DNA from 2 places in the Carnobacterium sp. GW821-FHT04C06 genome. Region 1 is predicted to be linked to the other one. Evidence: riboswitches for the same ligand, from Rfam matches in the RefSeq annotation. Region 1 holds a riboswitch; the other holds the start of a gene.
What was found. A riboswitch is a leader RNA that binds a small molecule or an ion and turns the genes downstream of it on or off. The one in region 1 is predicted to bind thiamine pyrophosphate.
Positions count from the first base shown of each region.

Region 2: linked by a shared signal. The riboswitch ahead of thiT (energy-coupled thiamine transporter ThiT) and the one ahead of AC07SW_RS11250 (ABC transporter permease) in region 1 are both predicted to bind thiamine pyrophosphate.

Region 1 is NZ_JBWKTN010000006.1:7,225-14,957, reverse strand. It holds gene AC07SW_RS11280 (PadR family transcriptional regulator) at 1-265, opposite strand, end outside; gene AC07SW_RS11275 (MFS transporter) at 419-1,642, shown strand; gene AC07SW_RS11270 (universal stress protein) at 1,658-2,077, shown strand; gene AC07SW_RS11265 (TatD family hydrolase) at 2,130-2,864, opposite strand; gene AC07SW_RS11260 (ABC transporter ATP-binding protein) at 2,872-3,597, opposite strand; gene AC07SW_RS11255 (ABC transporter substrate-binding protein) at 3,599-4,603, opposite strand; gene AC07SW_RS11250 (ABC transporter permease) at 4,600-5,352, opposite strand; TPP riboswitch at 5,401-5,506, opposite strand; gene AC07SW_RS11245 (hypothetical protein) at 5,649-6,143, shown strand; gene AC07SW_RS11240 (helix-turn-helix domain-containing protein) at 6,182-6,532, opposite strand; gene AC07SW_RS11235 (helix-turn-helix domain-containing protein) at 6,796-7,131, opposite strand; gene AC07SW_RS11230 (6-phospho-beta-glucosidase) at 7,330-7,733, opposite strand, start outside.
Region 2 is NZ_JBWKTN010000001.1:270,129-277,861, reverse strand. It holds gene AC07SW_RS01365 (alpha/beta hydrolase) at 1-243, shown strand, start outside; gene AC07SW_RS01360 (hypothetical protein) at 326-745, shown strand; gene AC07SW_RS01355 (phosphoribosylanthranilate isomerase) at 760-1,281, shown strand; gene AC07SW_RS01350 (helix-turn-helix transcriptional regulator) at 1,454-1,693, shown strand; gene AC07SW_RS01345 (DUF2178 domain-containing protein) at 1,683-2,033, shown strand; gene AC07SW_RS01340 (helix-turn-helix domain-containing protein) at 2,414-2,821, shown strand; TPP riboswitch at 2,914-3,020, shown strand; gene thiT (energy-coupled thiamine transporter ThiT) at 3,094-3,675, shown strand; gene cls (cardiolipin synthase) at 3,818-5,266, shown strand; gene AC07SW_RS01325 (betaine/proline/choline family ABC transporter ATP-binding protein) at 5,458-6,648, shown strand; gene AC07SW_RS01320 (ABC transporter permease) at 6,665-7,300, shown strand; gene AC07SW_RS01315 (osmoprotectant ABC transporter substrate-binding protein) at 7,324-7,733, shown strand, end outside.

The DNA.
Region 1 (7,733 bases):
CTCTTGTAATTGGTTTAGCTGTTTTCCCTTGAATCCACTCTTGTAAGAATTCTTTTCCTTCATCTGTAATGGAATAGATTTTTTTATGAATTGGGTCATTTTCTGAAATATAGACAACATACCCTAATTTTTCGAGCTTATTTAAGAGCGGATAAATCTGACTGTGATGTGCCTGCCAAAATAATTCTAAGTATCCTTTTAATTCATAACCAGAGCATGGTTTACGAACTAGCATACTGAGTAATGTATAGCCTAATGAATTCATGATGACCCTCCTCTAATCCTTACACTTTTCTCTCTCTAGTATAACATGATTTTAAAAAAAGCAAACTATTATGTCAATATTTATATATGTAAATATTGACATATATATAAGAGTCTTCTATACTAATAAATAGATATACAAGGAGGAATACAAGTGGAAGAAAATCAAGATTATTTGAATGAATTAAATGAACTGCCTGTCGAAAAGCAGGAAAGTGTTTTAAAAGGGTTATTAAAACAACCGAAACCTGCTTGGGCTGTTGCCTTTGCTTGCGTTATTGCCTTTATGGGCATCGGTTTAGTTGATCCCATTTTAAAATCAATTTCAGAACAACTACATGCAACACCTGCACAAACGTCTTTATTATTTACCAGTTACATGCTTGTTACTGGTATTGTTATGCTCTTTTCTGGCTTTATCTCAAGTCGAATTGGTGCAAAGCGAACTTTATTATATGGTCTAGTCATTATTATTATCTTTGCAATTCTAGGTGGACTTTCTAATTCTGTTGGTCAACTTGTTGGCTTTCGTGCCGGCTGGGGATTAGGAAATGCTTTATTTATTTCAACTGCTTTATCTGCAATTGTTGGTGTAAGTGTTGGCGGAACCGAACAATCGATTATTATGTACGAAGCTGCAATGGGACTAGGAATGTCTGTTGGGCCTTTACTAGGAGGAATTTTAGGTAGTTTTTCTTGGCGTGCACCGTTCTTTGGCGTTGCAACCTTAATGGCTGTCGCTTTTATTTCCGTAACCATTTTATTAGAAAAAATTCCAAAACCTGAGAAAAAAGTCGGTTTTTGGGATGCTTTACGCGCTTTAAAACATAAAGGTTTATTGATTACAGGAATTACTGCGCTTTTCTATAATTTCGGTTTCTTTACTTTATTGGCCTATTCACCTTTTAGAATGGAAAGTTACAGCGCGATGCAAGTAGGTTTCGTCTTCTTTGGCTGGGGACTTTGTTTAGCTATCTCCTCTGTTTTCCTAGCTCCAAAATTACAAGAAAAATTCGGCACTAAAAACATGATGTATACCGCATTACTATTATTTGCCTTTGATTTAATGATTATGGGCTTTGGTGCAAACAACAGTACTGTCATTTCCGTTTGCATCATTATTGCTGGTCTTTTCCAAGGGATTAACAACACTTTAATCACCACTGCAGTAATGGAAGTCGCACCCGTTGAACGTTCAATCGCATCTTCTGCTTACAGCTTTATTCGTTTTACAGGTGGCGCTTTGGCTCCCTGGTTAGCTGGAAAATTAGCTGACTGGTATAATCCTCATGTTACTTTCTGGTTTGCAGCAGCAGCCGTTGCTGTTGGCGCACTTGTCTTATTTGCTGGACGTCGTTATTTAGATAATATTGAATAGATTGGGGAAGATTTTATGAATTTATTAGTACCTATGGATATGGATGAAACATCAAAACATGCGTTGCAAGAAGCTATTACACTAGCAAAAAGCTTTAAAGAACAAGGAAAAATCACAATTTTGCACGTTATCAATCGAGAAATTGCTCCTGATGCTGTTGAAACAACGGTTGACTTAGAGTCAAAACTTCACGAAGAAACAAATGCTTACTTAACTAAAGTTAAAAACGTAGTTGAAAAAGCTAATTTAGCGGTAGAAATCGTAGCTCTTGAAGGATTTGCAGCCACTAAAATTCTTGATTTTGAAAAAAAGAATCCCGTTGATTTTATCGTTATCGGTCATCATAATCGTAAAGGTTTGGATCGAATCGTTGTTGGAAGTGTTTCTAAAAAAATTATTCACGATGCAGCTTGTCCCGTTATCGTTGTAAAATAAAACTATTTAAAAAACGTCAAAGGATTTAAAAATCCTTTGACGTTTTTTAATGCTAGCTTTCGTTTTCATTCCCGGTCCAAATAAAAAAATCCAAATTTTCTTTTACGCAATCTATCGCCGTCTCTATTTTTATATTTTTCTTCTTTGCTAAATAATTAAAAGTGTTCGTTAGCATCTCTACATAATTCCCCACTTGAATGTCTCGTTCTACCGCCCAGTTCATCGCCTCAATTCCGTCTGATTCAACAAGTAAACGGTTTAAGGGAACTTTTTCAACCACTTGTTTTACTGCGGCATCTGTTGCAAAAGAGGGACCGATTGAAAAATAACAATCTTGTTCTATATATGCATCTAGATGATCCATACTAGAATACCAATGAACCAAATAACGATTAGGGTACTCTTTTATTATTTCGGCAATTTCTTTTTCCATTCCTTTTGTATGGAGAATTACTGGCTTTTTATGTGTTACTCCATATGCCAACTGTTGTTTAAAAATAGTCATTTGAACATCCATATCTACCTCACACCAAATAGAATCCAAGCCAATTTCACCGATAACGGCAACTTGTTGAAAGCATGTTTCCATCTCTTTCCAGTCACTTTCACCTGCCTTCCACGGGTGAATCCCAGCGCTTAGAATTACTTTTGAATCCTTACATAGTCGTTTTTGATGCTGGTCAAATTCAGATTTTGAGTCACAATTTAAGATTCCAAAAATAGATTCGTCTTTTAACAAGGAGTAAAAATCGGTTTGTTTTATATGAAAATGTGCATCACTTAACATTTTTACCTTACCGCCTTTTTAAATTGTGATAAATTTCAGCTCTTAACGCAAGATTTTCAGTACCCTCTTCACGGGTATCAGTAGATGCTTCGATGTTAAATTCTTTTCTTATTTTAGAAGGACTGCCTCCTACTATTAAAATTCGATCTGATAAATAAAGAGCCTCATCAATGTCATGAGTCACTAGAAGTACCGTTTTATTCACTGTTTGTCTTAAGGTACGCAACCACGCTTGCATTTCACCTCTCGTAATCACGTCTAACGCTCCAAAAGGTTCATCTAACAAGAGAATATCTGCATCACAACGCACTGTTCTTAAAAAAGCGACTCGTTGCCGCATCCCACCAGACAACTCACTAGGGTATGCATTCTCATAGCCTTTCAAACCAAACGCTTCAAGTTGTTGCATCACTTCTTCTTGATTGTATTTTTCTTTATGAATGCGCTGATATAAGCAGACATTTTGTAACACCGTCTCCCATTCTAATAAAAGGTCTTCTTGAGGCATATAGGAAAATTTTAAAGACAATCCCTCCACTACTTTCCCATCTACTAAAATGCGACCATTTTGCTTTTCTGTTAGACCCGTTAACAACTTTAAAATAGTGGATTTCCCGCAGCCACTAGGTCCTAAAATTGTGACAAATTCTCCTTTATCAACTTGAAAGGAAAACTCTTCAATAATTTTCTTCTTTGAATAAGCGAACGCAATAGATTCAACCCTTAATTTCATATCACTCACCCTCACTCAAAAATTGATTTGTGTACTGCTCATCTGCAGCAATTTTTTTAGGAATCAAGTTATTATCAAACAGAAAATCTGTATACCCATCCCAAATTTCAGCCTTCATTTCTCCCCATTTTTCAGGATTTTCACAATAATTTTTTGACACAAAACGTTGCGATTTTTTTAAGAATTCACTATCATAATCACTCGCATATTCATGAAGAATTTCTGCTGAAGCATCTGGATGTTTAATCGATTCCTGATATCCTTTTTTGGTGGCTGCTAAAAATGCTGTAACTGTAGCTGGATCTTCATCAATCATTTTTTTATTCGTTATGATGACGGGTGTGTAATAATCTAAACGCTTATCTAACGTTCGCAAAGGCAGATAGTTTAACTTTGCATTAGCCATTTCAGCCTTAACGTTATCCCAACCTTCGTAAAACCATTTGATGTCCACGTCTTTACCTAATGAATCAAATCCACCACCAGAATCTCCTACTAATGTCAGTTTGTTGAAATCTGCACCAACATTGTTCATAACTGCTTTGATGGTCGCTTCTTCACTTGGCGCTTGCCAACCAGAATAGACTTTTCCTTCAAAATCTTTTGGACTTTTAATGCCACTATTTTTAGCACTCGCAAAGCCGGAAGTGTTGTGTTCCATAATCGTAGCAATCGTCTTAATCGGTAATTTATCCTCTGAAGTCAATGCATAAGTAACATCTTCTTGATAACTGATCCCAAATTGACCTTTTCCCGTTGCAACTAAAGTAGCTGAAGTGTTTTCGTTACCAGGCTCAACAAATTGAACATTTAAACCCGCTTTTTTATAGTATCCCTTTTTCAAGGCTACATACATTCCCGTATGATTTGTATTTGGTACAAAATCTAAAATAACTGTCACATCTTTTAATTTTTTGGCTTTTTGACTTTTTTTCGACTCCTGACTACATCCAACTAAACTGCCGATGAAAATAAATGCTATTATTGCTACTACTATTTTTTTCATATTCTTTTTCCCCTTTTTAAATAAACCAATTTTTCAAGTAATTTTACTACACCATTCATAAATAAACTCAATAAAATAATGACCACTACACAGGCAAATACCTTATCTAACATGTACCCATTTTTCACTCGAATCATGTAATAGCCCAAGCCTGCTGAAGCGTTTAGCCACTCTCCTACAATCGCACCACCAATGCAATATGTTGCTGCAACACGTAAGCCAGAAAAAAATCCGCCAATCGCTGCTGGGATTTTAACCAATCGATACAATTGTTCCTTACTTGCACCAAACGTTTTGAGTAAATTTAATTGCGCCACTTCAACTTTCCCTAAAGCATCTGAAAATGAAACGACCATTGGAAAAAAACACATCAAGATCACCATTACAATTTTAGGTGCCATACCAAAACCCAACCAAATCGAAAATAGCGGTCCTAAAATCATCACTGGAATGGTTTGGGAAACAACAAAATGTGGGTAAATTGAAAACTTAATCGTTTGAGAAGCATCCATTATTAGTGCCATTCCAAAAGCTAATATACTGGCAATCACCAATCCAATCGTTGCCTCAGTCAATGTAACGACTCCATGCATCGCCAATATCGAACGGTTCTCAAACAATGTCTTTATAATCTTAGAGGGCGCTGGCAAAATATACAGCGGGATTCCGCCAATGGAAACTAGCATCTCCCAAATCATCAAAATTGCAAGAAATGTCACTAGCGGATAGACTAACGTTTTCTTTTTCATACTAACTCCTAACCAATAAAAAAACTGCGCCCACGGAAAGTAGGCACAGTAAAAGAACACGTTCACTCCCTACGATGGTACTAACCAACAGGTTCAACGGGTCTAAGCTCACAGCTTACTCTCAGGCCATTTATGACCTCCCCACGCTTTATATTAAGTTTATTTTAATTGACACAAGTGTACTATAAAAAAATTAAGAATACAATGGACAAAATAAATAACAACCGAAATCATTCCTGTGCTATACTTTAATGAGTGACTAGTCTAGTATTACAAACAATAGGGGGATTTAAAAAATGTTCTATCTTTTTTTATTTATTTTGTTAATAATTATTATTCCAAAACACACTAAAGTTGAAAAAGAAGCAAGCCATTTATTTATCGATATGTATAAAATACCTGTCAAAAAAGTGAAAAATCCAGTGAAACAGGTTTTTCTAATAGAAAAATATTTTAATATTAAAGGATTTCATTCTTATCAGATAACGACTCTTTGGATTATCTTTGGATCAATTATTGGTGGTGCTGTCTTAGCTCTATTAGGGGTCGCGATAGGTACCTCTATAAATAATCCCACTTTACTTGGTATCCTGTTTTTTTTAGGTCTATTCATTTTGATTGTGGGTGTAATATATAGTTGGATTCGCATCTTTAGAATGCATTCCAAAATTAGACCTCAATCTTGGATAAGATTATTTAATTACGTCGATCCAGAATTGGATACACAATTTATGCAAGAAAAAAAATGGCAAAAATTCTTATTATTAACTTTAATTGAAAATAAAAACTAACCAAGCAAAGAGTCACGGAACAGTCATTCCGTGACTCTTTATTTTTCTTCAGACCTTACTTTATCTGATTTAAATTCCAAATAATCCTTAAAATCTTCAATCAAATAAGCTTGTGTTTCTTCGGCTAATCCATGTGTTTTAAGTAAGATAAATTGGCTCAATTCCTCTATACATTCTTGTTCCTTTGAATAGTGGATATTATTTTCATTAATTAAGGTTGAAATGCTGACATTAAAGTAATCAGCAACCTTTTGCAAGCGGTCAACCGAAGGAGATTGGTGCTCCCATTTTCGAATCGTGCTATTTCCAAAATTCAAGGTGCGTTCTAATTCTGCAATTGAAATCTTTTTCTCTTTTGCTAATAATCTTATTTTTTCATAAATACTCATTTTATCAACCTTTCTAGCTTTACAAACTAAAAAAGTTTTAGCTAATAATCTAAAATATTTTGACTTTTAGAATATCAACCGTTATAATAAGTTTGTAAGCATAGTTTTATATAACTATTGTGTCTTGGCGGACAAAGTAATAACAAATAAAACAATAAATGGGTTATTTGAACCAATTGGTTATCATTACTATGCTTATACTATACCATAGGCCATTATCCAATTCAATATTCGAAGAATATAATATAAGACGATTAGCTTAACTAATCTTTTTGTTCTTTTTTCACTTTATCTGTTTTAAATTCCAAGTAGTCTTTAAAATCTTGAATCAAATAAGCTTGTAACTCTTCTTTTAAATCACTTGTTTGTAAAAGTATAAAATGGCTTAATTCACTAGCATAGTTATCCTCTTGCTCATTTAGTAACATTGAAATAGACACATTAAAATAATTTGATACCTTATGTAAACGGTCAACTGATGGTGATTGTTTTTCCCATTTTCGAATGGTACTATTCCCAAAATGCAACGTTCGCTCTAGTTCTGCAATTGTTACTCCTCTTTGCTTTGATAAAAATTTAATTTTTTCATAGATATTCATTGGATCACCTTTCTGCTCGCTAAATCGCTTAAAAAATTGATTTTCCAAGTGATCTACAAGCCTTGTTTATATAGTTTATTATGTCTGGCGGACAAATTGTATTTAATTAACAGCAGTTATATTATAACATACCTTATGTTACCTTTCAAATAAATAAAAATGACATTAGATAGATTTCTCTACCCAATGTCATTTTTTCTAATCTAATTCAACTCCATTTGTTGCAATCACTTTTTTATACCAATAAAATGATTTTTTAGCTGAACGATCTAAGGTTCCATTTCCGTCATTGTCTTTATCAACATAAATAAAACCATAGCGTTTTTTCATTTCCCCTGTACCAGCACTGACTAAATCTATACAGCCCCATGGCGTATAACCCCAACATTCAACGCCATCCGCAATAGCTTCACCCATTTCACGAACGTGCTCACGTAAATAATCAATACGGTAATCATCATTGATACTTCCATCTGCTTCCACAGCATCAACGGCACCTAATCCATTTTCCACTACAAACAAAGGTTTTTGGTAACGATCATAAATCGCATTCATCGTCACTCTTAACCCAAGTGGGTCAATTTGCCAGCCCCATTCGCTTG
Region 2 (7,733 bases), on a different contig from region 1:
ACGCAATTGCCTTCGTCGTTAAAGGTTTTGGCAATAGCTGGAGATCAAGAAAAAAATGAGACGCATAGTGATGGCGTAGTTCCTGTACAAAGCGCATTAGCTAGTCGGCTATTTATCAAAAAGCAAGTGGCAAGCTATCAAGAAAGCATCATTACTGGCAAACAAACAGGTCATAGTGACTTGTTAGATAATTCAAAGGTACAAAAACAAGTGAAGGCATTTATTTATCAAGATGAGAATTAGCATTGTAGCGAATAAAACTATTAACAAACGCGTTGTAGTTTACTTTCTGTTTCCTTATACTGAATAAAAGGAGTGATGTGAATTGTTGAGAAAAGATCGTAAAAACCTGAGGTATCAATATGGCTACTATTCATTTTTAGTGTTTATTGGGTTATTTCTTATGAATCAATTTCTGACTGGAACTGGCTTTCAGTGGGCGGAAACCAATCGTTTAGAAACATGGATTTTATTGTTGTTTAGTTCCTTTTATTTTGGTGTAATGACGAGTTGGAAAGGTGCGCTGGGTCATGAAGCGAGTATTAAAAAAAGAATGATTTTATTTTATTTTGTTATGAGTATCACAGCCTTCGCTGTAACGGTTACCAACTATAAAATAGAACCAATCATGGTAAACGGCAAATTGCAATTTGTTGCGAGTATTTATTTAATAAGTATTTATTGGTTTTTAATAGCCTTGTTAAGCTTGTATCAACGCAAAAAACAATTGGGAAAAATCATTTAATAGGAGAGGATAGAATGAAAGCGTATGGTTATGAAAATCCAAAATATTCAGTGTTTTTATCCGTTGCCAAACAACTAAATGAATGTGGAATTGTTCCGGTTTTAATGGGTTCACTAGGTCTTGAGATTGTAACAACTAAAAATTGGGATGTTGGAGATATTGATATACATATTCCAGGAGATAGCAGGGGATGGTCAGCTCCGGTTGAAGAAATCATTTACCAATGGGAAGAAGTAAAAAAACAACTTGAAGGATTAGGTTTCTCATTGGTTGATTTACACGAGCATGCTTTTGAAAAAGGAACCTTGCGAGTTGAATTTGCAGTTATTGATACACTGCCTGAATTTGCAGGAATTGCCTTAGATGACATTAAGCAAATAGAAGATCAAGGGATACGTTATCGACTGTTAAATGCCACTCAATATTATCAACTATATCAAGCTTCTTCTAAAGATAGTTACCGAAATCAGAAAAATAATCAAAAGGATTTTGCAAAAATAGCTTATTTAGCTGATCTATTAACAAATATTGAATAATCGGAATATCTTTCAGAGTCTAATGATTTTGAAAGATTTTTTTTTGAAGAAAATTTCAAGGCATCTGTTTAAGGGGTTTTGCATTATGATGAATGATATATCTTTATTTTGTATAAGTTTAATTTTATTTTTAAAAAGAAAAGTGTTATAGTTTTATCAAGAGGTGATAACGATGAAAAAAGACTTTGAGGACTCAATTGATAATAAAGTGTATGAGTTTAGAGTGTTAGCAAGATTATCTCAACAAGAATTAGCTAATAACGTAGGTGTATCAAAGCAAACGATTTTTGTGATGGAAAAAGGAAATTATGTTCCAACTTTATTATTAGCATTTAGAATTGCAGAATTTTTTGGAGTTACTGTGGGAGAAATTTTTGAATATAAAAAAGGAGTAGATAAAAATGAAAATTAAATCTTTAAGTGATTTGCCTGAAGCATTATTTTTTCCATTGAAGGAATGGGTCTCTCAGAGTCCCTCGAATTTGAATTTTTTAGTGGGGCTCACGATGCTTATGATTCTTATTGGTATGTGCTTGTCTTATTATTTATTAAAAAAAATTGGAAAACCCGATGAAAGAACAAATGAATATTATAAGAAGTTGGCATATGTTGTATTGGTGGTAATTATTATTTGTGATATAATTTTTCCAAAAAGTTACATGCCGTATCAGTTTTATTCAATAAAATATAGCTTAGCTGTTTTAATAGGGAGTCTGTATCTATTTAGACAATATAGAAAAGATTTTAAATAAATTACTTAAATAATTTTTTGGATGATTATTGAATGGTTGAATTTAATTTTTAAGATAAATTTTTTTGAATAGATTTCAAAAAGTTCGATTAAAATTCAACTTTTTGAAATCACTACATAGATAAAGTATAATAATTTATTTTTTTAAATAATAACAATCGTTACTTTTTTTGATATCAGTTAGAGTTCAATATAAAAGTCAATTAAAATAATAACGATTGGGTTTAAGAACAAATGTATAATCTGAAAAATAAAAAGACAGCATAATTGATTGAATAGTGGAGGTAAAGAAATACTTTAGCTCGTTCAAGCATTCCTTTAGTGACGAATGCATCATTAGGAACTATGCTAAGGCTATCAAAGAATAAAGGAGTTGAACAAATGAAAATAGGAGAAAAAATTAAAGTCTTAAGGAAAAATAATAACTTAACTCAAAAAGAATTAGCTGAGAAATTAAATGTTTCAGGACAAGCTATCTCCAATTGGGAAAGACAAAAAGGGTATCCAGATATTGCAAATATCATTAGAATCTCAGAAATATTTAATTTTTCATTGGATGAGTTAATCAAAGAAGATGGTGATTTAAAAAAAATATTGTTGGAACAAAAAGTTAAAAAGCGTACAAAAATGATTGTGACCATTTTGTTTTTAATAGCTTATATGGTTATATTAATTTCTAGCCTTTTTAGAATAAAGACTGTTGGTTATAAAGAATTAAATGTTATTAGCTTAATTGTGGGTGTTTTAGGAACTATTCAAAGTATTTTAGATTTAAAAAAATTACTTTGAAAACTAGCATATAGATTAAAGAACTAACGAGCTACTATTGACTAGAATTGATATAAATGCGATAATTAGCGAGAAGAAAATTTAATAGAACAACCATCACAAAGGGGTGCTGCAAATGCGGCTGAGATTGAATCAAGTGGATTCTAACCCTTCGAACCTGTTCGTTAGTACGAGCGTAGGAATTGTGACGGGGCGACGATGATAAAAAGAATCATTCAGCTCCTCCTTTGTTGTGTGGCACTGTTCGACACATTCAAAGGAGGAGTTTTTTTATGTCCAAAACAAAGTTAAATGTCTGGATTGAAGGAACGATTTGTGCGGCACTTGCAATCGTTTTGTCATTTTTACCAACAAATATCGGAGCAAATTTCACCATTTCATTAGGAATGATTCCGCTTATTCTTTTTAGTTTTAGAAGGGGAGTAGCAGCAGGAATTGTTGCTGGATTTTTATGGGGCGTTCTGCATTTTTTAGTTGGAAATGTGGCTATTTTAAATTTACTACAAGGCTTTATAGAATATTTTATCGCGTTTATGTTTACGGGATTTGCAGGCGTAGTAGCCAGCCAAGTACGAGAATCAATCGTGACTAGGCAACGTGGGAAAATGGTGAGCTATATTATAGTGGGAACTTTTATTGGAACATTCGCCCGCTTCTTTTGGCATTTCGTAGCAGGATTTTATTTTTGGGGAAGTTATGCTCCAAAGGGAATGAGTGCGGTTTGGTTTTCCTTTATTATGAATGGGGGAAGCGCATTGGCAACAGGAATTGTCACCAGTGTTGTTTTAGTGATTGTGGCTGCTACAGCACCCGACTTATTTCTTTCGAAAGAAACAAGTTGGCTAAAAAAATAAGAATTTAAAAAAGGGACTTTGACAGGGTCCTTTTTTTATTAGAAAAAGAATTATTTTTATAAATGAGATAAGATTTTAGTAGCTAAAAGAAAAACTTCATAGTAAGATAATAAAGAATTAAGTTCGTTTAAAGGAGGCTTTTATGAATACTATTTTACTTGTTATCGCTCTTGTGACATTGATTAATATTTTTTTAGCTATCATCACAGTTTTTCGTGAAAAGCGAGATATTGCAGCCACGTGGGCATGGTTGCTCGTCCTTGTTTTATTACCGGGAATTGGGTTTATTGCGTATCTTTTTGTTGGTAAAAAAATCTCTCGAGAGAAAATTTTTGATATTAAGACGCAGGAAAGCATTGGAATGAGTGAACTTGTTTTGGCTCAAAAAGAAATGCTTGCGGAAGATGAATTGCTGTCAAGCAAACAAAGTAATGAAAATACAAAAGAAATGGCAAGTTTATTTTTGGAAAGCGATGAATCGATTTTAACCAAAGGAAATGAATTGAAGATTTTTACCGATGGAAAAGAAAAATTTGATCATTTGATTCATGATATCCAACAAGCGAAACACCATGTTCATTTGTTGTATTATACGTTTCATCAAGATGAGCTAGGAAATCGAGTTTTAGCAGCATTGGAAGAACGAGCTGCAGCAGGTGTTGAAGTGTTAGTTATCTATGATGCGATGGGATCTCGCTCAACCAAGCATCGCTTTTTTAAGAACTTAGAAAAATTAGGTGGCAAAGCAGAACCGTTCTTTGGTTCTCATTGGACGATTATAAATTTGCGTTTGAATTATCGAAATCATCGTAAAATTGTGATTATTGATGGGAAAGTCGGATATATTGGAGGATTCAATATAGGAGATGAATATTTAGGGAAAGTGAAAAAATTTGGTTATTGGCGTGATACGCATCTTCGAATTGAGGGGAATGCCGTTTTGGCTCTACAAAGTCGATTTTTAATGGATTGGAATGCAGCTGTTGTAAAACAAAAATTTGATTACAAAGAAGAGTACTTTCCATTAAGCAAAAATCACGGAAAAACCAATATGCAAATTGTCTCTAGCGGACCAGATTCAGAATTGCAACAAATTAAAAAAGGCTATTTAAAGATGATTAGTATGGCAAAAGAATCTATTTATATACAATCGCCCTATTTTATTCCAGATGACAGTGTGTTAGATGCTATTACAATAGCTGCGATGTCTGGAATTGATGTACGGATTATGATTCCAAATAAGCCAGATCATCCATTCGTTTACAGAGCAACCACTTATTTTGCAGGCGAGATGGTAAATGCGGGTGCGAAGGTGTATATTTATGATAACGGCTTTTTACATGCGAAGACAATGGTAATTGATGGCGAAATTGCTTCAGTTGGTACAGCAAACCTTGATTTTAGAAGCTTTAAATTAAACTTTGAAGTCAATGCCTTCATTTATGATCCTGTAATCGCACAAGATTTAAAACAAATTTACGAAAAAGACATTGAAAAATGTCATTTATTAACAAAAGAGTTACTAGATCAGCAAAGTCGCTGGATGAAATTTAAACAAGAATTCTCCAGATTATTGTCACCCATCTTATAAAAAATTGCATAATTTTCTACCGAAAACGTATAAATCTTACTTCACAAAAGAGTTGATTTATGCGTTTTTTTTGATAAAATTTAATGATTTCAGTGTGTCTGATTTGAAAGATAGGACTTTTTCATGGATAATAGAAGAGAAGACGTATTTCTTTTTGTTTATTTATGCAAAAATAATAAAAAACTAATGGGGTGAATCGATTGTTAGAATTCAAGAATGTTTCAAAAATTTATAAAGGTGGAAAAAAAGCAGTTGATGACGTCAATTTAAATTTTGAAAAAGGCGAATTTATTGCGTTTATCGGTACCAGCGGTAGTGGGAAAACAACTACGATGAGAATGATCAACCGTATGATTGAACCAACATCGGGACAAATATTAATCAATGGGGAAGATATTGCTAAGACAGATCCAGTGGAATTGCGCCGCAAGATTGGGTACGTCATTCAACAAATCGGATTAATGCCACATATGACAATTCGTGAAAATATTGTTCTTGTTCCTAAATTATTAAAATGGCCAGAAGATAAACGTAAAGAGATTGCAGATCGTTTAATCAAGCTGGTTGATTTACCAAATGACTTTCTTGAACGCTACCCATCTGAATTATCTGGTGGACAGCAACAACGGATTGGAGTTGTTCGTGCATTAGCAGCTGACCAAGATATTATTTTAATGGATGAACCTTTTGGTGCGCTAGATCCTATTACCCGTGAAGCCTTGCAGGATTTAGTCAAACAGTTGCAACAAGAAATGGGAAGAACCATTATATTTGTAACCCATGATATGGATGAAGCCCTTAAGCTTGCCGACAGAATTGTGATTATGCGAGAAGGTCGAGTGGTTCAATTTGATACGCCAGATAATATTTTACGCGAACCAGCTGATAAATTTGTTGAAGAATTTATTGGGCATGATCGTTTGATTCAAGCACGTCCGAATATTCAAACGGTTGAACAAGTGATGTTGAAAACGCCAATCTCCATTACACCAGGCAAATCATTAACAGAAGCCATTCGCTTGATGCGCGATAAACGAGTGGATACTTTGTTGGTAACCGACGATGCGGGGATCTTAAAAGGGTATATTGATATTGAAAGTATCGATTACAACCATCGTACTGCTACAAGTGTAGGGGATATTATGAGTAAGAACGTCTTCTTTGTTCGCAAAGATTCCTTATTACGTGATACGGTTCAACGTATTTTAAAACGTGGACTTAAATATGTACCAGTTGTAGATGAAGCAGGAAAATTAGTAGGAATCGTTACAAGAGCAAGTCTAGTAGATGTCGTTTACGATACTATTTGGGGAGACGATGATTCGGAAGAAACGGTACCAGTTAATGAAAAGAATGTCGAAGTTAAGGAAAGCAATGAGTAGAAAGGGGAACTAAAAAATGATTGAATTTTTAAATACCTATGGCTCAGAGCTGTTGCTTAAAACGTGGGAACATCTTTATATTTCTGCAGTGGCTCTCGGGCTAGGCATTATCGTAGCAGTGCCATTAGGCGTCTTGTTAACTAGAACAAAGAAAACAGCTTCCGTTGTTATTGGAATTGCAAGTGTATTACAAACGGTACCATCGCTAGCGTTATTAGCCTTAATGATTCCAATTTTTGGGATTGGGAAGTTTCCCGCTATTGTAGCACTTTTTATCTATTCCTTGCTTCCTATTTTAAGAAATACTTATTTAGGAGTAAAAAATGTTGATCCTAATTTAAAGGATGCTGCTAAAGGAATGGGCATGACAAATTTTCAGTCCATTCGAATGGTTGAATTGCCATTAGCAGCACCTGTGATTATGGCAGGTATCCGTTTAGGTGCCGTATATGTCATTGCTTGGGCAACGTTAGCTTCATACATTGGAGCAGGTGGTTTAGGAGACTTTATCTTCAATGGATTAAATCTTTATAAACCAGCACTGATTATCGGTGGGACAATTCCGGTAACAATTTTAGCCTTATTAGCTGACTTCTTACTTGGAAAACTCGAACACTGGATTACACCCATTTCACTTCGTACAAATGACTAGGAGGAAAACCAAAAATGAACACAATGAGAAAATCTAAGAACATTGTGGCACTTTTCTTGGTTGCACTTGTTCTGAGTAGTTGCAGTTTGCCAGGATTAGGTGGCGATGCGGGAAAAGATGCCATTACAGTGACGGGTGGCGTAACGACGGAAACACAAATTTTAGCAGGTATTGTCAAAGGGATGATTGAACACTACACCGATCAGCCAGTTCAAGTCATCAATAATTTAGGATCAACAACGATTAACCATCAAGCAATGATAAATGGAGATGCGAATATTTCAGCTGCTCGTTATACGGGAACGGATTTAACGTCAACGTTGCAAATGACAGCCGAGAAAGATCCTAAAAAAGCAATGGACATTGTTGTAAAAGAATTTGAAGAACGCTACAAACAAAAATATTACCCTTCTTATGGATTTGCGAATACCTA